Regions from separate parts of the Streptomyces lasalocidi genome, predicted to be linked through region 2. Evidence: riboswitches for the same ligand, from Rfam matches in the RefSeq annotation. Region 2 holds a riboswitch; each other region holds the start of a gene.
The links. A riboswitch is a leader RNA that binds a small molecule or an ion and turns the genes downstream of it on or off. The one in region 2 is predicted to bind S-adenosylmethionine.
Positions count from the first base shown of each region.

Region 1: another riboswitch for S-adenosylmethionine. It lies ahead of E4U91_RS09805 (aminotransferase class V-fold PLP-dependent enzyme); the one in region 2 lies ahead of thrC (threonine synthase).
Region 3: another riboswitch for S-adenosylmethionine. It lies ahead of E4U91_RS31135 (amino acid ABC transporter permease); the one in region 2 lies ahead of thrC (threonine synthase).

Region 1 covers NZ_SZNQ01000001.1:2,184,288-2,193,653, forward strand. The annotation lists gene E4U91_RS09785 (NYN domain-containing protein) at 1-891, opposite strand, end outside; gene E4U91_RS09790 (hypothetical protein) at 959-1,198, opposite strand; gene E4U91_RS09795 (rhomboid family intramembrane serine protease) at 1,395-2,138, shown strand; gene E4U91_RS09800 (Lrp/AsnC family transcriptional regulator) at 2,135-2,416, shown strand; gene E4U91_RS09805 (aminotransferase class V-fold PLP-dependent enzyme) at 2,496-3,863, opposite strand; SAM riboswitch class IV at 4,077-4,193, opposite strand; gene trpD (anthranilate phosphoribosyltransferase) at 4,292-5,356, opposite strand; gene qcrB (cytochrome bc1 complex cytochrome b subunit) at 5,489-7,126, opposite strand; gene qcrA (cytochrome bc1 complex Rieske iron-sulfur subunit) at 7,123-8,181, opposite strand; gene qcrC (cytochrome bc1 complex diheme cytochrome c subunit) at 8,178-8,990, opposite strand; gene ctaE (aa3-type cytochrome oxidase subunit III) at 9,055-9,366, opposite strand, start outside.
Region 2 covers NZ_SZNQ01000001.1:3,549,537-3,558,902, forward strand. The annotation lists gene E4U91_RS15785 (NADH:flavin oxidoreductase) at 1-757, opposite strand, end outside; gene groL (chaperonin GroEL) at 995-2,617, opposite strand; gene E4U91_RS15795 (cold-shock protein) at 3,016-3,219, opposite strand; gene E4U91_RS15800 (MoaD/ThiS family protein) at 3,646-3,924, opposite strand; gene thrC (threonine synthase) at 3,921-5,207, opposite strand; SAM riboswitch class I at 5,226-5,371, opposite strand; gene E4U91_RS15810 (glucosyl-3-phosphoglycerate synthase) at 5,502-6,446, shown strand; gene E4U91_RS15815 (alpha,alpha-trehalose-phosphate synthase (UDP-forming)) at 6,535-7,941, shown strand; gene otsB (trehalose-phosphatase) at 7,929-8,786, opposite strand; gene E4U91_RS15825 (DUF3263 domain-containing protein) at 8,940-9,158, opposite strand; gene E4U91_RS15830 (extracellular solute-binding protein) at 9,174-9,366, opposite strand, start outside.
Region 3 covers NZ_SZNQ01000001.1:6,887,594-6,896,959, reverse strand. The annotation lists gene E4U91_RS31140 (amino acid ABC transporter ATP-binding protein) at 17-802, opposite strand; gene E4U91_RS31135 (amino acid ABC transporter permease) at 799-1,776, opposite strand; SAM riboswitch class IV at 2,194-2,304, opposite strand; gene E4U91_RS31130 (glutathione S-transferase C-terminal domain-containing protein) at 2,372-3,271, opposite strand; gene E4U91_RS39665 (putative leader peptide) at 3,674-3,808, opposite strand; gene E4U91_RS31125 (SDR family oxidoreductase) at 4,017-4,727, shown strand; partial or broken gene E4U91_RS39255 (dihydrofolate reductase family protein) at 4,875-5,048, shown strand; gene E4U91_RS31115 (ATP-binding protein) at 5,179-5,652, opposite strand; gene E4U91_RS31105 ((2Fe-2S) ferredoxin domain-containing protein) at 6,007-6,432, shown strand; gene E4U91_RS31100 (TetR/AcrR family transcriptional regulator) at 6,507-7,079, opposite strand; gene E4U91_RS31095 (TetR/AcrR family transcriptional regulator) at 7,169-7,822, opposite strand; gene E4U91_RS31090 (MFS transporter) at 7,996-9,366, shown strand, end outside.

The DNA.
Region 1 (9,366 bases), 1.4 Mb from region 2:
GCCCGGCTCGACCGCGTCCACGGTCTCCGCCGGGCGCACCGACACCGGCGGCAGGGCCAGTTCACGGCGCAGCCCCTGGGCGGCGTCCAGCACGGTGTCCAGCAGCAGCCGCACCCGCATGTCCTCGACGCTGCGCCCCTCGCGGGCCGCCTTGCGGCCGGCCTCCAGGGCGGCCTCGGTCTCGGCGAGCCGCGCCTTCAGGCGCCGGGTCTCGCTCTCGGCGGCGGACACCTGCGCCTGCCCCTCGGAGCGCACCGTCTCCATCTCGGCCTGCGCCTTGCGCAGCGCGGCCTCGCCCCGCTTGACGTCGCTGAGGGCGGCCCGCAGCTTGCGGTGGAGCGCCTCGGCCTCCTTGCGGGCCGTCTCCAGCTCGGTGCGCAGCCGCTCGGTCTCCGTGCGGGTCTGCTCGCGGGACCGGTCCAGCTCGGTGCGCAGCCGCTCCAGCTCGGCCCGGCTCTCCTCGTCGGCGCGCTCGGCGTCGGCGCGCAGGGCCTCCTCGCCGGCCGCGGTCACCAGCTTCACCCAGCCCGCGGGGCGCAGCACGTAGGCCGCGGCCGCCACGTCGAGCGGGTCCGCGGCCGGGGGCGGCGAGCCCGAGTCGAGGGCGCCGCACAGCTCCGGCTGCGCCTCCCTGAGCTTCTCCCCGATCCGCTGGCGGAACAGCGGGTCGGTCTCCAGCGCGGCCGCCATCGCGTTGCCGGCGAACTTGGCCCGCCGGTTGGGCGCGAACCGCGCGTACTGGCGCAACTGCGCGGGCAGTTCGCCGAGCGTCAGGCCGCCGAAGCCGTCCGAGACGATCTGGACGACCCGGCGGCGCACACCGTCGGGCAGCGGACGGTCGAGCACCTCGGCGGCGCCGTCGCCCGGCCCCCCGCCTGCGGTCTCCACCATCCGTCACACCCCACTGCCTGTCCTCGGGATCCCGCTGCCGGGATCGCCTGTGCGGGGCCGCTCCCGGTCAGGAGTCGGCGCCCGGCCTGTCCACGAGTTCCACCTGGTCCACCGCGTTGCACCAGCGGCAGCGCACCGACTCGATGGTCTCACTGAGCACCTCGCGCTCCTCGACGCTCGGCTCGCCGGCCAGGTCGAGGTGGACGTACTCCACGACCTTCGACGAACGGGTCACGTCGAAGCGCGTGAGGTTGCCGCAGAGGGTGCAGCGCCACCGCGTCGTGGTGGTCGGCAGGGGAACCGTCATCGTGACCGTCCGCTTCCTTCTCGTGTGGTGCTCGTGGCGTTCATGGCGTTCTTCCGGCGCACCGCCCGGGGTGGTGCTCGCACGCCCCGGCCGTGTGGCTCGTAACCCTACGGCCTGGCGGGTACTCGCCGCCCGTCCGTCCACGGCGGCGAGGCGGTCCGTCCCGATCGGTCCGGTTACGTCATGCTCTGTGTTCATGGTCGGCGACTTCAGAGCCCTGGTGGGCGCGGCGGGCCGGGCGGTGCTCCGGCCGTCGGCGCCGGTGACGTACGGACTGATCGCGCTGTGCTGTGTGCTGTTCGTGCTGGGACCGGCCGGCGGGCTGAACCCGGCGTACGGCACCGGCGGGGAGCTGCTCGCCGCGCAGCGGGCCTACTTCCTTCGCTGGGGCGTGGTCCCGGCCGAGCTGTTCGCGGGGGTCCCGCGGGCGGTGCTGACCCCCGCCACGGCCCTGTTCGTGCACGGGAGCTGGGTGCACCTGCTGGGCAACATGCTCTTCCTCTACGTCTTCGGAGCGCTGACCGAGGACCGCATGGGCCGGGTGCAGTTCACCCTCTTCTACGTCGGCTGCGGCTGCCTCGCGCTGCTGGGCTACGCGGCCGCCAACGCCTCCTCCGCACAGCCGCTCGTGGGAGCGTCCGGGGCGATCTCGGCGGTGCTGGGGGCCTTCCTGTTCCTCTTCCCCCGGGCACGGGTGACCAGTCTCCTGCCGTTCCTGTTCTTCCTGCCCCTGCGGTTCCCGGCCTGGGTCGTCCTGCCCTTCTGGGCGGCGCTGCAGTGGCTCGCCGCGAGCCGCTCCCCGCAGGGGCCGGGGGTGGCCTACCTGGCGCACGTGGTGGGCTTCGGGCTGGGCTTCGCCTACGCGTGGGCCCGGTACGGCCCTGCGACTAAAGTGAAGGCCGCCCCGCCTCCGGCCCCCGAGGGAGAGAACCAGCCGTGATCACCGCGATCGTTCTGATCAAGACCAGCGTGGACCGGATCCCGGAGATCGCCGAGCAGATCGCCGCGCTCGAGAGCGTGAGCGAGGTCTTCTCCGTCACCGGGACCTACGACCTGATCGCCATGGTGCGGGTGCGCCGGCACGAAGACCTGGCCGAGGTGATCCCGGGCCGCATCAGCAAGATCCCCGGGGTGGAGGGCACGGACACGCACGTGGCGTTCCGCACCTACTCCCAGCACGACCTGGAGGCGGCCTTCGCGATCGGCCTGGACTCCTGACGCGGACTCCTGAGGCCGGATCGCCGACGCCGGACTCCTGACGCCGGACCGCCGACGCCGGACTCCTGGCGGCCGCCGGTCAGCCCACGGCCGGCACGCAGCGGCCGTCCTCGGTCCGGTAGCGCCACTTCGCGCCGTCGCTGACCAGCTCGCGCACCGCACCGATGAAGCGCTCCACGTGCTCGTCGGGCGTGCCGGCGCCGAAGCTGACCCGGATCGCGTTCAGCGACTTCTCGCCCGGGGCCGCCTCGGGGGCGCCGCACTCGCCCTGGGTCTGGGGGTCGGTGCCCAGCAGGGTGCGCACCAGGGGGTGGGCGCAGAACAGGCCGTCGCGGACGCCGATGCCGTACTCGGCGGAGAGGGCGGCGGCGAAGTGCGAGCTGTTCCAGCCGTCGACCACGAACGAGATCACCCCGACCCGGGGGGCGTCGTCGCCGAACAGGGACAGCACGCGGACCTCGGGGATCCGGGCGAGCCCGGCGCGCACCGTCTCGACCAGGTGCTGCTCGCGGGCGACCAGCGTGTCCCAGCCGGCCTCGGTGAGGGCCTTGCAGGCGGAGGCGATGGCGTAGGCGCCGATCACGTTCGGCGAGCCGGCCTCGTGCCGGGCCGCGCTCTCGTGCCACTCCACGTCCACTCCCCCGTCCTCGCGCCGGGTGACCTTGCGGCTGGCGCCGCCGCCCGCGAGGTAGGGCTCGGCCGCGCGCAGCCAGTCGGCACGGCCGGCCAGCACACCGGAGCCGAACGGGGCGTACAGCTTGTGGCCGGAGAAGGCCACCCAGTCGACGTCGAGGTCCCGCAGGCTCACCGGGTGGTGCGGGGCGAGCTGGGCGGCGTCCAGCACGATCCGGGCGCCGTGGGCGTGGGCGGCGGCGGCGAGCTCGCGGACCGGCCACAGCTCGCCGGTGACGTTGGAGGCGCCGGTGACGCAGACCAGGGCCGGACCGTGGGGGTCGCGGTCGGCGAGGGCGCGCTCCAGGGTCTCCACGGCCTGCCGGGGGGTGCGCGGGGCGTCCAGGTAGGTGACCCGGTGGTCCTGCCAGGGCAGCAGGGAGGCGTGGTGCTCGGTCTCGAAGACGAAGACCTGGCAGTCGGCGGGCAGGGCGCGGGCGAGCAGGTTGAGCGAGTCGGTGGTGGAGCGGGTGAAGACCAGCTGGTCCTCGGGGCGGCAGTCGAGGAACGCGGCGACCGTGCGGCGGGCGTTCTCGAAGAGGTCCGTGGACAGCTGGGAGAGGTAGCCGGCGCCGCGGTGGACGCTGCCGTAGTACGGCGCGTAGGCGGCGACGTCGTCCCAGACCCGCTGGAGGGCGGGGGCGCTGGCCGCGTAGTCGAGGGCGGCGTAGGTGACCTCACCGCCGGTGACGAGCGGGACGGCGACGTCCCGGCCCAGGACGGGCAGCGGGGCACAGACGGAGCGGTCGGCGGCAGCGGTGGTGGTGACGGACATGGCGGACTCCCGGACAGGCAGGCGTGACCCGTCACCGCACGAGCCGCCGGGACGCGCGTACGCGAACGGGACTCCAGCGCGGGACGAGGAGAGGAAGGGACGGCAGCAGGACTGCCGAGGGAAAGGCGTGCGGAGACGGGGCTCTGCGGCCCTAGCGCATTCGCTTGCTCACGGAAGACTCCTCGACGACCAGGACCCCTGGAATTCGCGAGGGGTCCGCGCTTGCCGCAGACCTCGCTGCCTGCGGCCTGGTCTTCACCCGGGGCACCCCGCCACGGACGGAGGGTTGCCGGACAGTCGGCCGGGGCCTCATGACTGTCACTCATGACCTGGGAAGGAAAGTACGCGACGTGATCGCGGTCCCGCAACTCCTGTCCGGATCGCGGGACCGCGCACGTGAACCGCCGGGTGCGGCCGGAAAACGGGCGTCAGGCGTTGCTGACCTGCACCCACCGCTCCAGCGTGCGTCGAGCCGCGCCCGAGTCGACGGACTCGGCCGCCCTCGCCATCGCGGCGCGGATCTGCTCGGTCAGCGGGGCGTCCGTGGGGTGCAGGGCGACCAGCGCGGCCGCCGAGTTCAGCAGCACGGCGTCGCGCACCGGGCCGTGCTCGCCGTCCAGGAGGCGGCGGGCGACCCCGGCGTTGTAGGCCGCGTCCGCGCCGCGCAGCGCCTCCACCGGGACCAGGTCGAGGCCGACGTCCCGCGGGTCGAAGGCCTCCTCGGTGACCTTGCCGTCGCGCACGGTCCACACCCGGGAGGTGGCGGTGGTGGTCAGCTCGTCGAGGCCGTCGTCGCCCCGGAAGACCAGCGAGGAGTTGCCGCGCTCGGCGAACACGCCCGCCATGATGGGCGCCATCCGCCGGTCCGCCACCCCGATCGCCTGGGCCCGCACCTTCGCCGGGTTGGCCAGCGGACCGAGGAAGTTGAACACGGTCCGCACGCCCAGCTGGCCGCGCGCGGCGGCCACGTGGCGCAGCGCGGGGTGGAACTTCACCGCGAAGCAGAAGGTGATCCCGGCCTCCTCGGCGACCTCCACCACCCGCTTCGGGCTGAGCTCCAGGTTGACGCCGAGCTTCTCCAGCACGTCGGAGGCGCCCGAGGCGGACGACGCCGCCCGGTTGCCGTGCTTGACGACCTTCGCGCCGGTGCCGGCCACGACGATCGAGGACATGGTGGAGATGTTCACCGTCTTGGCGCCGTCGCCGCCGGTGCCGACGATGTCGACGGTCGCCCCCGGCACCTCGATGACGTTGGCGTGCTCGTAGAGGGCACGCACGCAGCCGGAGATCTCCTCGACCGTCTCGCCCTTGGCGCGCAGCGCCACCGCGAAGCCGGCGATCTGCGCGTCGGTCGCCTCGCCGCTCATGATCCGGTCCATCGCCCACGCGGTCTCGTCCGCGGACAGGTCCCGGCCGTCCAGCAGGCCGTTCAGCACGGCGGGCCAGGAGCGGCCCGCCGCGGTGTCGCCTCCAGCGGGGGTCACAGCGCTCATCAGCCGCTCCTGGGTGTCTGTGGGACGAGGTAAAGAGTGCGGTGCCAGCCTATCCAGCCCCCGACAGCGCGAAGGGCCCCGTCCGAACACCGGACGGGGCCCTTCGACCGTGGCGTGGCGACGCCGCAGCGATCAGTGGTGGCCGTGGCCGCTCGTGATCTCCTTGTACTCCTCGACGGAGGGCTTGACGATCTGCGACTCCTCGCCGAAGTAGGCCTCGCTGAGCTTGGCGCGCACCTTCTGCGTGGCCCTGACCTTGCGCTCGACACCGTTCTCGTCGACCGCGGGGCCGAGCTGGAGCGGCTTGTACTGGTCGTGCGCGGTCAGCGTGTGCAGCTGCTCCTGGCTGAGCGGCTCGTGCACCTCGATGAACTCACCGTGCGGCAGGCGCTTGATGGTGCCGGTCTCGCGGCCGTGCAGCACCTTGTCCTTGTCCCGGCGCTGGAGGCCGAGGCAGATCCGCTTGGTGACGATGAACGCGATGACCGGGCCGACGAAGTACGAGATCCGGACGAACCAGGTGACCGCGTTGATCGACAGGTGGAAGTGCGTGGCGAAGATGTCGTTGCCGCCACCGATCAGCATCACGAAGTACACGGTCAGCCAGGCGACACCGAACGCCGTACGGGTCGGGGCGTTGCGCGGGCGGTCCAGGATGTGGTGCTCGCGCTTGTCGCCGGTGACCCAGGCCTCGATGAACGGGTAGGCGGCGATCGCGACCAGGATGACGCCGAACAGCACCAGCGGGATGAACACGCCCAGGACGAGCGTGTGGCCCCACAGGTTGATCTCCCAGCCCGGCATCGCGCGGATCAGGCCCTCGGCCATGCCCATGTACCAGTCGGGCTGGGCGCCGGTGGACACCTGGTCCGGCCGGTAGGGGCCGATGGCCCAGATCGGGTTGATCTGGGCGATCGCCGCGACGAACGCGATGACGCCGAAGACCAGGAAGAAGAAGCCGCCCGCCTTCGCCATGTACACCGGCAGCAGCGGCATGCCGACCACGTTGTTGTTGGTCTTGCCGGGGCCCGCGAACTGCGTGTGCTTGTGGTAGAAGACCAGGATCAGGTGGCCGACCACCAGACCGAGCATGATGCCCGGCAGCAGCAGGATGTGGATCGAGTAGAAGCGGGCCACGAAGTCGCCGCCCGGGAACTCGCCGCCGAAGAGGAAGAACGAGATGTACGTGCCGACGATCGGCACGGACAGGATCGCGCCCTCCATGAAGCGGACACCGGTGCCGGAGAGCAGGTCGTCCGGGAGCGAGTAGCCGGTGAAACCGGTGAACATGCCCAGGACGAACAGCAGGAAGCCGAACAGCCAGTTGACCTCACGCGGCTTGCGGAACGCGCCGGTGAAGAACACGCGCATCATGTGCACGAACATGCCGGCGATGAAGACGACGGCCGCCCAGTGGTGGATCTGCCGGATGAGCAGACCGCCGCGGACGTCGAAGGAGATGTGCAGCGTGGAGTTGAACGCCTCCGACATCATCTGCCCCTGGAGCGGGACGTAGCTGCCGTGGTACTGCACCTCGTTCATCGACGGGTGGAAGAACAGCGTCAGGTAGACACCCGTCAGGATGATGATGATGAAGCTGTAGAGGCAGACCTCACCCAGCATGAACGACCAGTGGTCGGGGAAGATCTTGCGCATGTTGGACTTGGCGAGGGTGTAGATCCCCAGCCGTCCGTCGGCCCAGTCGGCGACGCGCTCGCCGCCGGGTGCCTTCCCGCGCGAGCGGGAGGTGTTGCTCGCTGTAGTACTCATCCGCGCTCCCAGAAGGCAGGACCGACGGGCTCTTCGAAGTCGCCGAGCGCCTCGAGGTAGCCCTCGTCGTTCACGCCGATGCGCAGCTGCGGCAGGGCGTGACCGGCGGGGCCGAAGATCACCCGGGCACCGTCGGAGAGGTCGAAGGTGGACTGGTGGCAGGGGCACAGCACGTGGTGCGTCTGCTGCTCGTACAGCGAGATGGGGCAACCCACGTGGGTGCAGATCTTGGAGTACGCCACGATGCCCTCGTGCGACCACTCGAGCTCGCGCTTGTCCTTGATGTTCTCCGGCTGGAGCCGGACGATCATCAGGGCCGCCTTGGCGATCTCCTTCTGGAAGTCCTCGTCGTGCTCCTCCAGGCCCTCGGGCTTGGCGAACGTCAGCGAGCCGACGGCCACGTCCTCGGGACGCAGCGGCTCGTTGGTGTTCATGTTGACGAGGAGCTTGCCCTTGGACCACATGGTGTGGCGCAGCGAGGTGCCGGGCAGCGGGCCGAGGTCGCGCAGCAGCATGAGGCCGGAGAGCGGGACCAGGGTCAGCGCGCCCAGCATCGTGTTGCGGATCAGCTTGCGGCGGCCGATCGCGGACTCCTTGGCGCCCTGGCGGAAGTCCTCGTGGACCTTCGCGCGCAGCTCCGGGGACGCCTCGATCGGGTGGCGCTCGTCGGCGATCTCCACGTCGGACATCAGGGTGCGGGCCCAGTGGACCGCGCCCGCGCCGATGCAGAACAGCGCCACACCGAGGGTCATGCCCAGCGCGAAGTTCAGCGCGCTGACGTGACCGATCGGGAAGACGTAGATCGACCGGTCGTGCGGGACCGTCACGTACGAGACGATGAAGCCGACGGTGGCCAGCATCGACACCGTGAACAGCAGGGCGACCGCACGCTCGGACCGCCGGGCGGCCTCCTCGTCGATGTCCTGGATCCGGTGCTCGTGGGGCGGCAGCCCGGGGTCGGCGAACGGGTTCTTCTCGTCCGCCACGTCCACCGCGCCGTGCGCGTGGCCCTGCTGTGCGGGCAGGTTCTCTTCTGGAATGTCTTGGCTACTCATGACTTCTTGGCCTTTGCGGTCCGAGCGGCGACCCAGACGGCGACCGCGATCAGCGTGCCGAGCCCGAAGATCCAGCCGAACAGGCCCTCGCTGACCGGCCCGAGGCCGCCCAGCTCCAGACCGCCCGGGTTCTCGGTCTCGTCGCCGTTGACCGCGTTCAGGTAAGCGATGATGTCCTTCTTGTTCTGCTCCGACAAGGTGGTGTCGGGGAACGAAGGCATGTTCTGCGGGCCCGTCTGCATGGCCTCGTAGATGTGCTTCGGCTCCACGTCCGTCAGCGACGGGGCGAACTTGCCCTTGGTGAGCGCACCGCCCTTGCCGGTGAAGTTGTGGCACTGCGCGCAGTTGGTCCGGAAGAGCTCACCGCCCTTGGCGATGTCGGCACCCTCCGGGCCGTACTGCTCCTTCGTCGGGACGGCCGGGCCGGCACCGAGGGAGGCGATGTACGCGGCGAGCTGGTCGATCTGCGCCTGCGTGTAGATGTTCTTCTTCTTCGGCACCTGGGCGCCCTGGGAGGTCGCCGCGGGCATCCGGCCCGTGCTGACCTGGAAGTCGACGGCCGCGGCGCCCACGCCCACCAGGCTGGGGCCGTCGGAGCCGCCCTGACCGCCGGTTCCGTGGCAGCTGGCGCAGCCCACGGTGTAGAGCTTCTTGCCCTCGTCGATGGCGAGGGACTGGGCGGTGTCGTCGGCCTGCGCCTTCTCAGCGGGCGCGAACGCGGCGTACAGCCCCCCAGTGCATGCCAGCGCGAGGAGTAGGACGACGAGCGCCGCCAGCGGATGGCGTCGTCGTGCGGAGAGCTTTTTCACGGATTACCCCGGTGTCAGGATCTTCTGCGTCGGTGCTTCTGGAATGGTGCGGGTGCGGGCCCGGCTACTTGATCATGTAGATCGTGGCGAAGAGGCCGATCCAGACGACGTCGACGAAGTGCCAGTAGTAGGACACGACGATCGCGGCGGTCGCCTGTTCGTGGGTGAACCTCCTGGCCGCGTAGGTGCGGCCCAGGACCAGCAGGAAGGCGATGAGACCGCCCGTCACGTGCAGGCCGTGGAAGCCGGTGGTCAGGTAGAACACCGAGCCGTACGGGTCGGAGGAGAGCGAGAGCCCGTCCTTCTTCACCAGCTCCGTGTACTCGAAGATCTGACCACCGATGAAGATCGCACCCATGATGAAGGTGAGGCTGAA
Region 2 (9,366 bases):
GCCGGGCGTCGTAGTTGTCCGACTTCCACTGCGAGTAGCGGAAGACCACCGGGAAGTCGGCCGACACGGACGCGCGCACCGCGGCGACGATCTCGGCCGCGAACTTCGTCCGGGCGACCAGGTCACCGCCGTAGGCGTCGGTGCGGCGGTTGGTGCCGGCCCACAGGAACTGGTCGATGAGGTAGCCGTGCGCGCCGTGCAGCTCGACCCCGTCGAACCCGATCCGCTCGGCGGCCGCGGCGGCCTCGGCGAAGGCGCCGATGACGTCGTCCAGGTCGCCGCGGGTCATGGCCCTGCCGTCCTGCGTGCCGTCCAGCCGGATGCCGGACGGGCCGACGGCCGGGGCCTGCTCGAACGGCGGCTTCCCGGGCCTGCGGACCATGCCGATGTGCCACAGCTGCGGGACGATCGTGCCGCCGGCCGCGTGCACCGCGTCGGCGACCTTCGCCCAGCCCGCGAGCTGCTCCTCGCCGTGGAACCGCGGCACCCGGTCGCTCTCGCCGGCCGACTCGTGGCCGACGTAGGTGCCCTCGGTGACGATGAGTCCGACCCCGGCGGCGGCGCGGCGGGCGTAATACGACACCACGTCCTCGCCCGGGACGCCGCCCGGCGAGAACATGCGGGTCATCGGCGCCATCACGATGCGGTTCGGCACGGTCAGGCCGTTGATCGAGACCGGCCGGGCGAGGATCTGCGCCGCGCGGGAGGCGGACGACCCGGGAGTGGGCTCGGTGGACTCGGCGGTGGTCGCGGTCACGTGGGGGCTCCTTGGGGGTATACCGGCTGGTATGTGCACGCGCATGCATGCCACGCCCACGTCAACGGGTCCCGTGCGCCCGCTCATTCCGCCGCCGCTCCCCGAGCGGTGTGATTCAGCCCACCCGGCCCGCCCCGGCCACCCCGGCCGGCACCGGGGAACGCCCGAGGGCGGCACCCCCCGTCGTACGGGGAGTGCCGCCCTCGGTCCGCAGGACGGTTGATCGACCGGGGTCGATCAGAAGTCCATGTCACCGCCCGGCATGCCGCCGCCGGCCGGGGCAGCGGCCTTCTCCGGCTTGTCGGCGATGACGGCCTCGGTGGTGAGGAACAGCGCGGCGATGGAGGCCGCGTTCTGCAGCGCGGAGCGGGTCACCTTGGCCGGGTCGATGATGCCCTCGGCGACCAGGTCGACGTACTCACCGGTCGCGGCGTTCAGGCCGTGACCCGGGGTGAGGTTGCGGACCTTCTCCACCACGACGCCGCCCTCGAGGCCGGCGTTCACGGCGATCTGCTTCAGCGGGGCCTCGAGCGCGAGCTTGACGGCCTGGGCGCCCGTCGCCTCGTCGCCCTCGAGCTCCAGCTTCTCGAACACCTGGGAGGCCTGGAGCAGGGCCACGCCACCACCGGCGACGATGCCCTCCTCGACGGCCGCCTTGGCGTTGCGCACGGCGTCCTCGATGCGGTGCTTGCGCTCCTTGAGCTCCACCTCGGTGGCGGCACCGGCCTTGATGACCGCGACACCGCCGGCGAGCTTCGCCAGGCGCTCCTGCAGCTTCTCGCGGTCGTAGTCGGAGTCGCTGTTCTCGATCTCGGCGCGGATCTGGTTCACGCGGCCCGCGACCTGCTCCGAGGAGCCGGCGCCGTCGACGATCGTGGTCTCGTCCTTGGTGATGACGACCTTGCGGGCCTTGCCCAGCAGGTCCACGGTCGTGTTCTCGAGCTTGAGACCGACCTCCTCGGAGATGACCTCGCCGCCGGTGAGGATGGCGATGTCGTTCAGCATCGCCTTGCGGCGGTCGCCGAAGCCCGGGGCCTTGACCGCGACGGACTTGAAGGTGCCGCGGATCTTGTTGACGACCAGGGTCGACAGGGCCTCGCCCTCGACGTCCTCGGCGATGATCAGCAGCGGCTTGCCCGACTGCATGACCTTCTCCAGGAGCGGGAGCAGGTCCTTGACGCTGGAGATCTTGGAGTTCGCGATCAGGATGTACGGGTCGTCGAGGACGGCCTCCATACGCTCCATGTCGGTCGCGAAGTAGGCGGAGATGTAGCCCTTGTCGAAGCGCATGCCCTCGGTGAGCTCGAGCTCCAGACCGAAGGTCTGCGACTCCTCGACGGTGATGACGCCTTCCTTGCCGACCTTGTCCATGGCCTCGGCGATGAGCTCGCCGATCTGGGTGTCGGCGGCGGAGATGGAGGCCGTGGAGGCGATCTGCTCCTTGGTCTCGACGTCCTTCGCCTGCTCCAGCAGGGCGGCGGAGACGGCCTCGACGGCCTTCTCGATACCGCGCTTGAGGGCCATCGGGTTGGCGCCGGCGGCGACGTTGCGCAGGCCTTCCTTGACCAGTGCCTGGGCCAGGACGGTGGCGGTCGTCGTGCCGTCACCGGCCACGTCGTCCGTCTTCTTCGCCACTTCCTTGACGAGCTCGGCACCGATCTTCTCGTACGGGTCCTCGAGCTCGATCTCCTTGGCGATGGAGACACCGTCGTTGGTGATCGTGGGGGCGCCCCACTTCTTCTCGAGGACGACGTTGCGGCCCTTGGGGCCGAGGGTGACCTTGACGGCGTCCGCGAGCTGGTTCATGCCGCGCTCGAGGCCGCGCCGCGCCTCCTCGTCGAACGCGATGATCTTGGCCATGTGAAGTGGTCCCTCCAGGACTGGGGGTGATTCCTTCGGACCGCGCCCGCGCCCGCGACGGACGGCTCGCCGACCCGGTGGTTCCTTGCCCCACCCGGCCCGCGGGCCTCACCGACCCGGTCCTTCGCTGTCACTCTCACCTTCAGAGTGCTAACGCCAATGATTAGCACTCGCACTACGAGAGTGCAAGGCGCGCTCGCGGAGCGAGTGCTCGTTGGGGGGCGGCGGTCGGGCGGCGGGCGGGCGCAAGCGGCTCTCGGGGACCGGGCCACGTCTCAGCCCGAGGCGAACAGGGCCGGCCCCGCGAGACCCCGCGCACACGGGCGAGGGGTCCGCGCCCTGGGCGGGCGCGGACCCCTCGGTGAGTGACTGCGGAAGAACGTTCAGGCGGTGAACGTTCAGGCGGTGACGCGAACCATGTCGGCCTGCGGGCCCTTCTGGCCCTGCGAGATCTCGAACTCGACCCGCTGGCCTTCTTCAAGGGTGCGGTAGCCGTCCATCTGAATGGCGCTGTAATGGACGAAGACGTCCGCACCACCGTCGACCGCGATGAAGCCGTACCCCTTCTCCGCGTTGAACCACTTGACGGTGCCCTGAGCCATGCCTAACTCCCCTATTACTGGCCCTTGCACAGATCCGCACTTCGCGGATCCGGGTCAGACCTCACCCCCCAGACTGGTTGGGGGCGTGCGCCGGAACGCGTCGACCGCGGCTGAATGTATCTGTCCAACTGCCGTCTGCAACAGGTCAATCGGACGAGAATTCTGGACGCAGACGATCCGGAATGTGGCCAGAATTCGCCCGAATTCAGGGCAAGTCGGGCTCCACAAAAGGCACATAAGCCGCGGGAGCAGTGCACAGTTTGGCTACTTCTCATCGGGCACGCGGCAGGAATCAAGGCCCGCCGATTCATGGATCCGGGGCGGGTTCCCCAACTGTACCGCGCTCAATCACATGGAATTGCCCCCTCCGCTTCTCTTACGGTGGGGGCAATTCGATGTACGCGCGGTCATCGCTATTACCGAGGGTTACTGACCTCCGGCGACGGCCGGGATGATGGAGACGCCCGCGCCGTCCGGGGTCGCCGTCTGCAGGCCCTGCTCGAAGCGGACGTCGTCGTCGTTGACGTAGACGTTCACGAACCGGCGCAGCTTGCCCTGGTCGTCGAGGACGCGGGCGGCGATGCCGGTGTGGTGCTTCTCCAGGTCCTCGATCACCTCGGCGAGGGTCGCGCCCTCGGCGGCGACCTCGGCCCGGCCGCCGGTGTAGGTGCGCAGGATGGTGGGGATGCGGACGGTCACGCTCATGCGAGGCCAGCCTCTCGGAAGGAGTCCAGGGTCGGGCGGATGGTGGCGGTCAGGCCGGTGCCGGCCACCGCGTCGAGGGTCTTCAGGCCGTCGCCGGTGTTGAGGACGACCGTGGTCAGCGACGGGTCGAGCACGCCGGCGCCGATCAGCTTGCGCGCCACGCCCACGGTCACCCCGCCCGCCGTCTCGGCGAAGATGCCCTCGGTGCGGGCCAGCAGCTTGATGGCGTCGACGACTTCCTCGTCCGTGACGTCCTCCACGGCACCGCCGGTGCGCCGGGCGATGTCCAGGACGTAGGGCCCGTCCGCCGGGTTGCCGATGGCCAGCGACTTGGCGATGGTGTTCGGCTTCTGCGGGCGGACCACGTCGTGACCGGCCTTGTAGGCGGTCGACACCGGGGAGCAGCCCTCGGCCTGGGCGCCGAAGATCTTGTACGGCCGGTCCTCGACGAGACCCAGCTTGATCAGTTCCTGCAGACCCTTGTCGATCTTGGTGAGCTGGGAGCCGGAGGCGATCGGCACGACGATCTGGTCCGGCAGCCGCCAGCCGAGCTGCTCGCAGATCTCGTACGCCAGCGTCTTGGAGCCCTCGGCGTAGTACGGCCGCAGGTTGACGTTGACGAAGCCCCAGCCCTCGCCCGCCGGGTCGCCGATCAGCTCGGAGCAGAAGCGGTTCACGTCGTCGTAGTTGCCCTCGATGCCGACGAGCTCGCCGCCGTAGACCGCGGCCATGACGACCTTGCCCTGCTCCAGGTCGTGCGGGATGAACACGCAGCTGCGGAAGCCGGCCCGGGCGGCGGCGGCGCCCACCGCGCCGGCCAGGTTGCCCGTCGAGGAGCAGGACAGCGTGGTGAAGCCGAAGGCGCGCGCGGCCTCCAGGGCCTGCGCGACGACGCGGTCCTTGAAGGAGTGCGTCGGGTTGCCGGAGTCGTCCTTGACGAACAGCTTGCCGGGCTCGACGCCCAGCTCACGGGCCAGGTTGTCGGCCTGGACGAGCTTGGTCCAGCCGGGGTTGATGTTCGGCTTGTCGGCCACGTCCGCGGGGACGGGCAGCAGCGGCGCGTAGCGCCAGATGTTCGCCGGGCCCGCCTCGATCCGCTTGCGCAGTTCCTCGGTGTCGTAGGCGGAGAAGTCGTAGGCGATCTCGAGCGGGCCGAAACACTCCTCGCACGCGAAGACCGGTCCGAGCGGGACGCGGTGGCCGCACTCGCGGCAGCTCAGGGCAGCCGCGGGGCCGAGGTCGACGGTGGAGTCGGTGGTGCTTTCAACAGTCTGCGCAGCCATGTGAGGCGAGGCCCTTTCTCCTCATCTTCCTCACGACGCATCTCGCCGTGAGACGGATTTGGCACCTTCCCTAGCCGGGAGCCTCGCTGCACAGGTCAGGAGAACCGACTGGAGGGTTGCCGGGGCTTCATCGGGCCGTGTCCCTCTGCCCCTCTGGATGAGCTGTATGTGGTTGTGGACGCGGGCCGACCCCGACATGCGATGGTCACCAGCGTTGTCCAAGACTGTAACCGACGACCAGGACAGTTGAGATAGTCGTCCGAACCGCGAGACAACCGTGAGGAGCCACTGACCGTGCTGGAAGAAGTCGAGCGCTGGCTGGCCACCCGGTCCTGGTCCGTGGCCGACCGCCCCCTCCACCGGGTGCTGGCCGCCAAGCGCGCCGCGGGCCTGACCGTGTCCGTCGTCCTGCCCGCGCTGAACGAGGAGGAGACGGTCGGCGAGATCGTGGCCGTCATCCGGCACGACCTCGTGCAGCAGGCGCCGCTCGTGGACGAGATCGTGGTGGTGGACTCGGGGTCCACCGACCGCACCGCCGAGGTGGCCGCCGCCGCGGGTGCCCGGGTCGTCCACCGCGACGCCGTCCTGCCGCGCATACCCGCCGTGCCCGGCAAGGGCGAGGTGCTGTGGCGCTCCCTGCTGGTGACCGGCGGGGACATCGTGTGCTTCATCGACGCCGACCTCCGGGAGTTCACCTCCGACTTCGTCACCGGGCTGGTCGGCCCGCTGCTCACCGAGCCGGGCGTCGACCTGGTCAAGGGCATGTACGACCGCCCCCTCGGCGGTGCGGCCGGCCAGGGCGGCCGGGTGACGGAGCTGATGGCCCGCCCGCTGCTGAACATGCACTGGCCCCAGCTGGCCGGCTTCGTGCAGCCGCTCGGCGGCGAGTACGCGGCCCGCCGCTCCCTGCTGGAACAGCTGCCGTTCCCGGTCGGCTACGGCGTCGAGCTCGGCATGCTGGTCGACGCGCTGCACCTGGTGGGCCTGGACGCCCTGGCCCAGGTCGACCTGGGGGTGCGCAAGCACCGCCACCAGGACGGCCAGGCCCTCGGCCGGATGGCCGCGGCGATCTACCGCACGGCCCAGCTCCGCCTGGCCCGCGGCCACCTGATCCGCCCGGCCCTCACCCAGTTCGAACGCACCGACTCCGGCTTCGAGCCCCGCACGTACTCGGTGGACACGGAGGAGCGCCCCCCGATGACGGACATAGCCGAGTACACGACCCGCAAGGTGGCGTGAGGGCCCCGGACCCGACGGCCCGTATACGGTCGCTCGCCCAGTGGAACCGTACGTTTGAGCGTTTACGGGTCGGGCTAGGTTGAGGCGTATGGCTCTCACGCGCGGTGCTGATCAGAAGGCTCGGGTGCTGGTCGCGTCCAATCGCGGACCGGTGTCGTACACGGTGGGCGAGGACGGTTCGCTGACCGCCAGACGGGGCGGGGGCGGGCTCGTGTCGGGGCTGTCGGCGATCGGCCCGGACGCGGACGCGCTGTGGGTGTGCTCGGCGCTGTCCGACGGCGACCGGGAGGCCGTGCGGCGCGGCGAGGGCGAGCCCGGCACCCGGATGCTGGACGTCCCGGCCGACGTGCACGCGGACGCGTACAACGGCATCGCCAACTCGGTGCTCTGGTTCGTCCACCACATGCTCTACCAGACCCCGCTGGAGCCGGTCTTCGACGCGGAGTTCCGGCGCCAGTGGGCGTCGTACGAGACGTACAACCGCGCGTTCGCCGAGGCGCTCGCCGAGGAGGCGGCGCCGGGCGCGGCCGTGCTGGTGCAGGACTACCACCTGACCCTGGTCCCCGGGATGCTCCGCGAGCTGCGGCCCGACCTGCGGATCAGCCACTTCTCGCACACCCCGTGGGCACCGCCGGAGTACTTCCGGATGCTGCCGCGGGACATCGCCGGGCAGGTGCTGCGCGGCATGCTCGGCGCCGACCGGCTGGGCTTCCTGACCCGGCGCTGGGCGGACGCGTTCACCGCCTGCTGCGAGCAGTTCGCGGGCGGCACGGGCGACACCCGGATCGGCGTGCACGGGCTCGGCGCGGACGGCGAGTTCCTGCGCGAGCGGGCCCACCGGTCCGACGTGGACGAGCGGATGGCGGGGCTGCGCGAGGAGATCGGCGCGGGCCGCCGGGCGATCGTGCGTGTGGACCGCACGGAGCTGTCGAAGAACATCGTGCGCGGCCTGCTGGCCTACGAGCAGCTGCTGGTGGACCACCCCGAGTGGCGCGAGCGCGTGGTGCACGTGGCGTTCGCCTACCCCTCGCGGCAGGACCTCGCGGTGTACCGGGACTACACGGCCGAGGTGCAGCGCACCGCGGAGCGGATCAACGAGCGGTTCGGCACCCCCGGGTGGACCCCGGTCGTGCTGCACGTCAAGGACGACTTCGCCCGCTCCCTGGCCGCCTACCGCCTCGCCGACGTGGCCCTGGTGAACCCCATCCGGGACGGCATGAACCTGGTCGCCAAGGAGATGCCCGTCCTGTCCGAGGAGGGCTGCGTGCTGGTGCTGTCCCAGGAGGCCGGAGCGTTCGAGGAGCTCGGCGAGGACGCCCTCGCGGTCAACCCGTACGACGTGGTCGACACCGCCCGGGCCCTGCACGAGGCGCTGACCATGCCCGCGGAGGAGCGGGCCGAGCGGACCAAGCGCCTGGCGGCAGCGGCGACCGCGCTGCCGCCGGCACAGTGGTTCCTGGACCAGCTGAACGCCCTGACGGCTCAGTCCAGCTGAGACGCGAGCGCCCGCAGCAGCCGTACGACGCCCTCCGGGCCGTCCACCACCAGGTCGGCCCGGTCGGCGAGTTCGGTGACCTCGGCGCTGCCGCTGCACACCAGCAGTCCGGCGACGCCCTCGGCGCGCAGCCGCTCCACGGCGGCGAACGCGGGCAGGTCACCCAGGTCGTCCCCGGCGTACAGCACGGTCCCGGCGCCGGTCGCCCGGACGTACTCGGTCAGCGCGACGCCCTTGTCCACGCCCGCCGGGCGCACCTCCAGGACCAGGCGCCCGGGTTCGAGGACCAGTCCGTGCCGCCCGGCGAGGTCCCGCAGCGGGCCGAGCAGCGCGCGGAAGGCGCCGTCGGGGTCGGTGGCCCGGCGGGTGTGCACGGCCACGGCCCGCCCCTTCTCCTCCACCCACACGCCGTCCCAGTCCCCGGCCCGCTCCAGCACGGCAGGCAGCTCGGCGCGGACGCCGGCGAGACCGGGGTGCGGGGCGGGGGCGGTGACCTCGCCGGTACGGGCGTCCCAGCGCTCGGCGCCGTAGTGCCCGAGCACGGTCAGGTGCTCCAGTCCGGGTGCCCCGGCGAAGGCGCCGTTGCGCACGGCGACCTCGGCGGGCCGGCCGGTGACGATGGCGACCCCGGCCAGGCGCGGGGCGAGGGCGGCGAGGGCCGGCAGGGCGTCGGGGTGGGCGCGGGCCTTCTCGGGGTCCTCGACGATGGGTGCGAGGGTGCCGTCGAAGTCGAGGCCGACGACGGCCCGCCCGGGCCGGGCGACCAGCGCCTCCAGCGCGTCCCTCCCGGCCGCGGTACGGGGCGTGGGCAGACTCTCGGCGGAATACGTCTCAGGGCTTCCCATGACACCGACCCTAACGGGGGCCACCTGAAAAACCGGGGGCTGCCCCGCCCCCTCAGGGGCGCGGGGAACTGCGCGACCAGCCACCCACCACTCGCACCCGGCACCGCACCGAACCCCCCACGACGCACGTCCGCAGAGACACGCCCCGCACGACTACCGCTCACCCCGCCGCGCGTCCCGCACACGCCGCAGCCGGTTCACCGTCACCGGATCGTGCTCCAGCGCCCGCGGATCGTCCAGCAGGGCGTTGAGGAGCTGGTAGTAGCGCACCGGCGCCAGCCCCAACTCCTCCCGTACCGCCCGCTCCTTGGCCCCCGGTGACGAGAACCCGCGGCGCTCCATCGCGAGGATGTCCCGCTCCCGCTGCTCCATACCCCGCACGGTAGCTCAGCCCGAGGTACTGGTGTCCGCGGTCATCGCCCTGGTCTGGAGCTCGCCGAGGACCAGCGCGGGGCTCGCGTCGGGCAACACCGCCGTGCCGATCTGCTTCTTCAGGGCCGCGCTGACCGTCGCCCAGGACGTGCGGCCGACCGGGTACAGCTCGGCCAGCGGGAGTTCGTCCAGGAACGGCTTGAGGTCC
Region 3 (9,366 bases), 3.3 Mb from region 2:
GCGGCAGGCGGTGGGGTCAGAGGACCTTGCTGAGGAAGTCCCTGGTCCGCTCGTGCCGGGGGTGGTCGAGGACCTCGGAGGGCGGGCCCTGCTCGACGATGCGGCCGCCGTCCATGAAGACGACCCGGTCGGCGACCTCGCGGGCGAAGCCGATCTCGTGCGTCACGATCAGCAGGGTGGTGCCGCTGGTCGCCAGGTCCTTGATGACCGCGAGGACCTCGCCGACGAGTTCGGGGTCTAGGGCGGAGGTCGGCTCGTCGAAGAGGATGACCCCCGGCCGCAGGGCGAGGGCGCGGGCGATGGCCACGCGCTGCTGCTGGCCGCCCGACAACTGCCGTGGGTACGCGGCGGCCTTGTCGGCGAGCCCGACCCGGGCGAGGAGGTCGCGGGCGAGGGCCAGGGCCTCGGGCCGGCTCAGCCTGCCGGTCGCCACGGGGGCGGCGGCCACGTTGTCGAGGACCGTCAGGTGCGGGAAGAGGTTGAAGTTCTGGAAGACGAACCCGATCCGGCTGCGCTGGGCGAGGATGGCGCGCTCGCTCAGCTCCTTCAGCCGGTCGCCGTTGCGGCGGACGCCGATCGGCTCGCCGTCAAGGCTGACGTAGCCGACCTCGGGCTTCTCCAGGTGGTTGACGACCCGCAGCAGCGTGGACTTGCCGGAGCCGGACGGGCCGAGGATGACGGTGACCTCGCCCGGCCGTACCGTCAGGTCGATCCCGTTGAGCACCCGGTGGGCGCCGTACCACTTGTGCACGTCGTGCACTTCGACGGCCGCGGCCGTCCGGTCGAGGGTCCCGGTGGTCATACGGCGGCCTCCCTGCGGATGCGGTCCCGCACGTCGGTGAGGCCGGCGCGCAGCCTCTGCAGCGGGGTCGGCGGCAGGGTGCGCGTGGCGCCCCGGGCGTAGTACCGCTCGACGTAGAACTGGATGACGGAGACGACGCTGGTGAGGATCAGGTACCAGACGGTGACCACCAGCAGCAGGGGCACGATGTCGCCGGGGTAGGTGGAGCCCATCGACTGCGCCGTGCCGAACAGGTCGAGCAGCGACACGTAGAAGACCAGCGAACTGCTCTTGATCAGGTTGATCAGCTGGTTGACGTAGTTCGGGGTGATGGAGCGCAGCGCCTGCGGGAAGACGATCCTGCGGAACTGGTAGCCCTTGGGCAGGCCGAGGGCGGCGGCCGCCTCGTGCTGGCCCTGGTCGACGGAGAGGATGCCGCCGCGCACGACTTCGGCGGCGTACGCCGACTCGTGCAGGCTCAGGCCGACGACGGCGATGGCCATGTCGGTGGCGAGCCGCGACTCGTCGAAACGGACGAACGCGGGTCCGAAGGGGACGCCGATGCTCAACGTCTGGTACAGGGCGCTGAAGTTGTACAGGAACAGCAGCACCACGATCAGCGGGACGGAGCGCAGCGCCCACACGTAGGTCCAGCTGACCGCCCGCAGCACCGGGCTGCCGGAGAGCCGGGCCAGGGCGAACACGATCCCGCCGAGCAGGCCGAGGACCGCGCTCCAGGCGGTGACCTCGAGGGTGATCAGCAGTCCGTCGAGGATGGTCGGGCGCAGGAACCAGTAGCCGAACCGGTCCCACTGGTAGAACTGGTTGGTGACCAGGCCGTGCACGAACTGGGCGGCCAGGACGAGGACCACGGCGGTGGCGATCCAGCGCCCGGGTCGGCGCAGCGGCTGAACGCGCTGCGCCGACAACGGTCTTGACGGTGTGTCGGTGGGTGGCGCCGTGACGAGGGACACGGCAGCCGGGGATTCGCTCATGGAGGGGCTCCGGCGGGAGTCGGACACCCCGGTCGGGGGTTCACCGTGGACGGTCGCGGCGCGCCGGCCGGGCGGCGGGGACCGCTCGGACGGCGCGGCGGTGGACGCGGCGCACGGTGGGATGAGGCGACCGGGGCGGGGCGGACAACGGCACACCGCTCGGGCGGTGTTCGTCGGGTACGCGGCTCGGGGGTGGTGTCAGCCCCGACAGCGGGCGCGGCCCGGTGCGGTACACAGTGCGCTGCTGACCCGGAGCAGATCGACGGCGCGGTCGGCCACGAGCGGGGCGGGCTGGTCGGCGGACGGCCGTACGCAGCCCCGGGAGCGGCGGGGGGCCGTCCTGTCGGCTGCGTACATCGTGGTCACCGTCTCTGTTCCGGCCCCCTGGTGCGGGGGCTGTCCCGGCCCCGTACGGGGCTCTCGCGCTTACCGAATCCGTCGTCCGGTCCGGTCGTCACCTGGGGCACCCCACCGCGGTGCGAGGGTTGCCGGTCAGCAAGCCAGGGCTTGTCGCTGACGCTCTTGACCGTTCTGGGCCGTAAGTTAAGACAGTCCCCGCCCGTGATGTCAACGCCGGTCCACGGGTTGGACCCGCTCAGGGCCGTTCGACCTGCGGCCGGGCGCGGTCGGCGTCCATGGCGAGGGCCGCCCAGTCCAGGATCTGGACGGCGGCACCGGCGGCCTCCAGGCCCCGGCAACGGGCCTCGTGGCGGCGGGCGATGCCGTCGAGGTCGAGGTGGCGGCCGAAGGCCGGGTGCGCGGTGAGGCGACGCGCGTACGCCCACAGGGCGGGGTGCCCGGCGACGCGACGCACGGCCGAGGCGTCGAGGTGGTGCCGGTGCACGGTGTCGAGCTGCACCAGCGTGACCCACAACTCGACGTCGGCAGCGGTGACTTGGTCGCTGATCAGGTACGACTGCGCGGCGAGTCCGCGCTCCAGCACGTCGAGGGTGTCGAGCAGGGTGTCCAGGGCTTCGGCACGCTCCCGCGGGTCGGCGTCGGCCGATCCGGCGCGCTGCGCGGCCTGTTCGACGCCCTGGGCGCACATCCGCTGCACGGCCTCGATCTCCGACTGGGCGCCGCACGGGTACAGCGAGGGCCGGCCGCCCCCGAAGTGCCGGGCGAGGTCGCGGGCGATGTCGGGCCCGTGGGTCGAGACGATCCGCCCGGACCAGTCGTCGCTGAGCACGGGGCCGAGGGCGGGCCCGGTGTAGTGGTGGGCGCTGGCCTCGTAGAGCGGGCGCAGCGCGGAGTGGCCGCCGTCGGGACAGTCGGGGACGGCGGGCAGGACCGTCACGGGACAGGCGGTGTCGAGGCCGAGCAGGCTGTGGGTGACGGCGATGCGCAGCCCGTCGGGGTCGGCGGGCGACAGGTGCAGGCGGTAGCGGCGCGGGACGGCGTAGTGGCCGCTGCGCGCGTCGCGGCCGATGCGCCCGCGGAAGGCGGGGCCGGGCCGGTCGGACGGGTGATGGGCGGCCAGTGGCGTGACGGACATGTCTCTCCCCGAAAGGCGGGCGCGACGCGAGGTACGCGCGGTGGAGGCGGCTGCGGACGGCTTCGGCGGCAGGGCGGCGGCGACGAGGGGCAGGCGGCTGCGGGTGACGGACGGTGCATGGACGGCAGGGCACGCACAGGACGGCCCCGGACGGCACCGGCGCGGGACGCGGACGCCCGGGACGGCGCGGACGCGTGACGGGATCGCTGCGGGAGAGGGTGGCAGGCCCGGACGTACCGGAGGAGGCCCCTGGTGGCGCACTGCGCGCGGCCCCCGACCGGCGTCGTCGTCCGGACGCGCAGCGGGCCCCGCGGTCACGGCCGGCCCCGCGGTCCCGGTCCTCCCGGTCCCCCGGGGCTTGTGTCTCGCCGCCCGCTCAGGGCGCGGCCGGACGGACCCGGGTCAGACCCGGGCGGCCCTGATGGCGCTGCACACGCGCTGCAGATCGATGTGGCGGCGGGAGGTGAGCAGGGGTGACGACCACGTCGTACGGCCGGTTCGGCTCGCCCGGGTGGTGACCGGCTCCGCGTGGCTCATGTTTCCCTACCTGTTCACTAGGATTCCCGCCTCCGAGTGTCGATCCGCCTCCAGGCCCCGTCAAGGGGTCGTCCACCAGCTGGTTGCAGGGCACCGCTGAACGCGTGCCGCGCGGCACGCTTCCCCGCGGCCGGGCGTGCCTGGTCCTGTCACCCCCAGGAACACGGGGGCACTGCCTCGGGACGCCGTCCGGCGCGAGGCTGGACGCATGACGACCACACTGATCACCGGAGCGAACAAGGGTCTCGGCTTCGAGACCGCCCGCCGGCTCGTCGCCGCGGGCCACACCGTCTACGTCGGCAGCCGGGACGCCGGGCGCGGCCGGGCCGCCGCCGAACAGCTGGGCGCCCGGGCCGTCCTGCTGGACGTCACCGACGACGCGTCGGTGGCCGCCGCGGTCAAGACGGTCGAGGCGGAGAGCGGCGGCCTGGACGTCCTGGTGAACAACGCCGGCATCGAGGAGCGGGGCGAGGGCCACGCGTTCGTCGGCCCGGCCGACCTGACCCCCGAGACGCTGCGGACCGTGCTGGAGACGAACGTCGTCGGCGTGGTCCGGGTGACCCGCGCCTTCCTGCCGCTGCTGCGCCGGTCCGCGGCACCGGTCGTGGTCAACGTCAGCAGCGGGCTCGCCTCGCTGACCCGGGTCACCACCGAGGGCGACCCCGCCTTCGCCTACCCGGGCGTCGCCTACCCCGCGTCGAAGGCGGCGGTGAACATGATCACCGTCCAGTACGCGAAGGCGTTCCCCGAGCTGCGCGTCAACGCCGTCGAGCCGGGCTTCACCGCGACCGACCTCAACGGGCACGCGGGCACCCAGACCGTCGAGGAGGGCGCCGAGGTCATCGTCCGCATGGCCCTGCTGGGCCCGGACGGTCCGACCGGCACGTACGTCGACGTGAACGGGCCGCTGCCCTGGTGACGCCCGGTTGCCCGGCCGCGTGCAGGTACACGGCCGGGGCGGCACTGAGGCAGGCGGCCGCCGCGATGCGCTGGGCCCTCAGGGCCGCTTCCTGACACGCCTTGGAACTTCAACGACTCCAGTGACGGAATCGGTGCCGGTGAGCACGCTCAATTCCTCGATGCCGGCCTCGTCGACACCCTGCATGTGGCGGTCTCGCCGGTGAAGCTCGGGTCCGGACTGCGACTTTGGGAATCCCCCGATGAGCTGCGCGACCGGTTCCACCTGGAGGTCGTGCTCAGCCCTGGCGGTGTGACGCACCACCTCTTCTGGCGAAGGTGAGGCGAGGGCCCACTCGAGTCCAGGCCGCCGTAGCGAGAAGGGCGTCCGCCCCATCGGGGGGCTTGCCCGCCCAGTTGTCGCACGAGGAGCGGCTCGCCGGGCGCCTCCCGGAAGGGCACAAGGTGGTCGGTCAAAGGGAGCCGCGTCCGGTGACGGCGCCGCCGGGGTCGTCGAGCAGGGCGATACGGACGGTGACGCGTTTGCCGACCGGCTCCATCTGGACCGCGTAGTCCTGGGCGACCGCCTTCACGATCTCCAGCCCGTGCCGGCCCACGCGGCCGGCGTCCGCGGTCCGGGCCACCGGCAGCTGTGACGCGGAGTCCCACACCATGATTTCGACGAGATCACCGACGATCCGCAGCTGCATCAGCGCCAGGCCCGGCGCGTGCTTGTGGGCGTTGGTGACCAGCTCGCTGACCACCAGCTGAGTCAGGTCGACGGCGCGCTGGGAGACAGGCAGCTCGTGGGCGGCCTGGGCCTGGGTGAGGAACCGCGCGGCAAGGTGGCGGGCCTGGGCAATGCTCGCTCCATTGCCTTCCAGAGCCATGGTGGTCTGCATCGCCTGCTCGTCCGGCGCATCCACACTGACCGGGACTGGTTCCATCACGGCAGCCTTTCGCTTCCCCGTTCACGGCCCCGGAGTACCCGGACCCGTGCGGGTACACGCCTCACACCGACCGGCCAGCTCCCCGCCGGCACGGCAGTGCGTCCAGCCACGGCCTGGAGGAGCCGCCCCTCCGCCTGTACTCACCCGACATACTCGTCCCCCTGCACTTCAGCCCGCGAAGACCGCACCGGGGGTTTTCATCACCGTGCCCTTGGCCTGGGACCTGATCGGCACGCTTAGCCTGCCACTCGGCGTCGTCCGCCACGTAGGCTCTACCGTCATCGTCGGCGTCAACGGCCCGCGCCTACTGCGCGAACGCGCCTGGGCGCACAACCTCCCCAAGGACATCTCATGAGCAGGCGTAGCCGACGCGACCGTACCGCTGCCCCCTCACAGGCGACCGGCGGCGCCCGGTGCACCGTCACCGTCTGCCGGGGATGCTGCTGCGGAACGACAGCCAAGGTGCCCCGCCTCGACCACGAGGCGCAGCTCACCGAGGTGCGGTCAGCACTGGCAGGGGTTGCCACGGTGCGGCGGACCGACTGCCTCGACGCGTGTGAGCGAGCCAACGTCATCGTGATCCAGCCCTCCGCTGAAGGACGGAAGGCCGGAGGCCGGCCGGTATGGCTCGGCCAGGTCAACGACCCGGGCGCCGTCGCCGACATCACTGCCTGGGTCCGCGAGGGCGGCCCCGGTCTGGCGGAGCCTCCCGGCGTCCTCGATCTGTATGCCTTTCAGCCCTCACGCCGCGTCCGCGCTGAACTTCACGACGCGTAGCACCCACACACCAGCGGCCAGGAGGAACTGAAGGCCTGCTGCCGGTGCCGGCCTCCCAGGGTGCCGACAGGGCCTCAGCAGGGCAGGAACACGGCCAGCAGCCGCTGCGCGGTCGCCGCGGTGTCCGTGGGCCGTGCGGGGTCGCGGGTCATCAGCAGGTGGTGGGTCGTGCCGACGAGGGCGAGCGCGATGGTGGCGGCGTCGCTGCCTGCGGGGATGCGGCCGGCGTGCTGTTCCGCCTGGAGGTAGGCGGTGACGTGCTGCTGGATCGCATCGAACGCGGGCACGCCGGACTGCAGGCCCTCGCGGGTGTGCGACGCGGCCGCGGGGCGGGTCATCGCCAGGCCCACCACCGCGGGAGGCAGGGAGTCCAGCAGGGCCCCGACGACCTCCTGGAGGTTCTCCGCGACCGTGGCACGGCCCACCTTGGCCTCCAGCGCCCCAGCCTGGCGGGCGCTGCGGGGGAAACGGTCCAGGACGAGTTCGGCGATGAACTCGTCCAGGCTGGCGAAGTGTGTGTGCAGCACGCTCTTGGCGCAGTCCGCCTCCGCCGTGACCGCGCGGCTGGTCAAGGCCGCGGCGCCGTCGCGGGCCACCACCCGTTCCGTGGCCGCGAATAGCCGCTCGCGCAGGTCCGGAATCGCCACACGGTCGAGCTGACGCTCCCTAGCAGACGACCAGACCCCCCGCGCGTCTTACGGAAGGGCGGCAGTCACTGTGCCTTCGTCGGTCCAGATCAAGGAACCCACTGGGCCTGAAGGCGGAGCCCTGACAACGTCAGCTCCAGCGCGGCGAGGAACTGGTCCCTGTCGTCGTGTCCCGCGAATTCGTCGGCGATCTGCTGTACGAACGGGAATGCGGCGCTGTCGAGCGACCGCCACTGCTCGGCGAAGCGGTCCAGGTAGGCGTCGCGGTCCATGTGGCCATTGAGGACTTCCTGCGGGAGTTCCGCGCCCAGGTCGGCGGCCGTGCCGATGACAACGCTCGTGATCGCGGACACTGCGTGGAAACGCTGCCGCGGGGTGAGGTGGAGGCGGAGGGTCTGCTGGCCGAGCTTCTCGTACAGCCGCAGCGAGTTGCCCTGCACGTCGGTGTTGCGCATGAAGTACGCCGCCAGCCAGGGCCGGTCGATGATCGCGTCGAACAGTGTGATGGCCATCGCACGGAGGTCAGCGATGGGGTCGTCACTCTGCGGCTGCCCTTCGACGAGGGCGAGGACCCCGCCGATCGCGTGGTCGGTGGCGCGGTCGAGCAGTTCCTCCTTGCTTGAGACGTACCAGTAGATGGTGCCGACGCCGGTGCCGAGGCGGGCGGCGAGCGCGCGGAACGTCAGTGCCGGTGCGCCGGCCTCGTCGAGCAGGGCCACGGCGGCGCTGAGGACCGCCTCCAGCGAGTGCGAAGCACGCTTGCGCCCCCGGGGAGAGCCTCTCGAGGAAAGCGTGCGCGGGCCTGTCATGGCATCCATCCAATCACAGCTTGCCTCCACATCGAACAACGTTCTAGCATCGAACGACGTTCTACTATCGAACGTCGTTCGTTACGGCGCTCGGAAAGGGGCCAGCCATGACCGCCGTCACCGATTCCGCTCCACCTGTGGGCCAGACCTATCCGTCGCTGCGCGCCGCCTGGATCCCCCTGGCCGCGCTCTGCCTGGCCTTCTTCGTCGAGATGGTCGACAACACGCTGCTCTCCATCGCGCTCCCCACCATCGGCCGCGATCTCGGCAGCGGCACGACCGCCCTGCAATGGGTCACCGGCGCCTACTCACTGACCTTCGGCGGCCTCCTCCTCACGGCAGGGTCACTCGCCGACCGGCTCGGTCGACGCCGCGTCCTGCTCGTCGGCCTCGCCGCCTTCGGGCTGCTCAGCCTCTGCGTCGTCGCGGTCAACTCCGCAGGGCAGCTCATAGCGCTGCGCGCCGGGCTCGGCATCGCCGCCGCTGCCATGGCACCTATCACCAACTCCCTCGTCTTCCGGCTGTTCGACGACCAGGCGCTGCGCATGCGCGCGATGACCCTGATGATCGTCGTCGGCATGTCCGGTTTCGTCCTCGGCCCGCTGCTGGGCGGCACGGCCCTCGCTCACGTGCGCTGGGAGTGGCTGCTCGTGGTCAACGCGCCGATCGCGCTGATCGCGGCCATCGGGGTGCGCCTCGGAGTAGCCGCCGACCAACCCGAGGACCTGACCAAGGACGGGCTCGACCTGCCGGGCGCCGTCCTGAGCGTCCTCACCATCGGCCTGGCCTGCTACTCCCTGACAAGCGGCGTCGAGCACGGCTGGCTCTCCTCGGCGACCATCACATCGATTCTCGGCGCCGTGGCCGCCGGCTTCGCGTTCGTGCGGCACGAGCGCCGCAGCGCCGCGCCCATGCTCGACCTCAGAGTCTTCTCCAGGGGAACCGTCCGCGGCGCGGCCATCGCTCAGATCGGCACGTCCATCGCGATGGCCGGCGTGATGTTCGGGCTGATCCTCCACTTCCAGTACGCCTATGGATGGAGCCCCGTGAGGGCGGGCCTTGCGAACCTGCCGATCATCGTGACCATGATCGTCGCGACGCCGCTGTCGGAATGGCTCGGCAAGCGCTTCGGGCACCGGGTCGCCTGCCTGGTCGGCGCGGCCTGTCTGGCCGCCGCCCTGGCCGGCCTGGCCTGGGTCGTCGACCACGGGTACGCCGCCATCGCCGTCTCCATGGTCGTGATGACGATCGGGCTGCGCACCGTGATGACGATCTGCGCCATCGCCCTGGTCGACGCGATGCCGGCCAACCGCACGTCGATCGGCACCGCCCTCAACGACACCGCTCAGGAGGTCGGGACCAGCGTCGGCACCGCTGTCGTCGGCACCCTGATCGCCGCACTGGTCACCACCCAGTTGCCCGCGGGCGTGTGGAGCAGCGACCTCGTGCACTCCTTCTTCCACGGCGAGCGGATCACG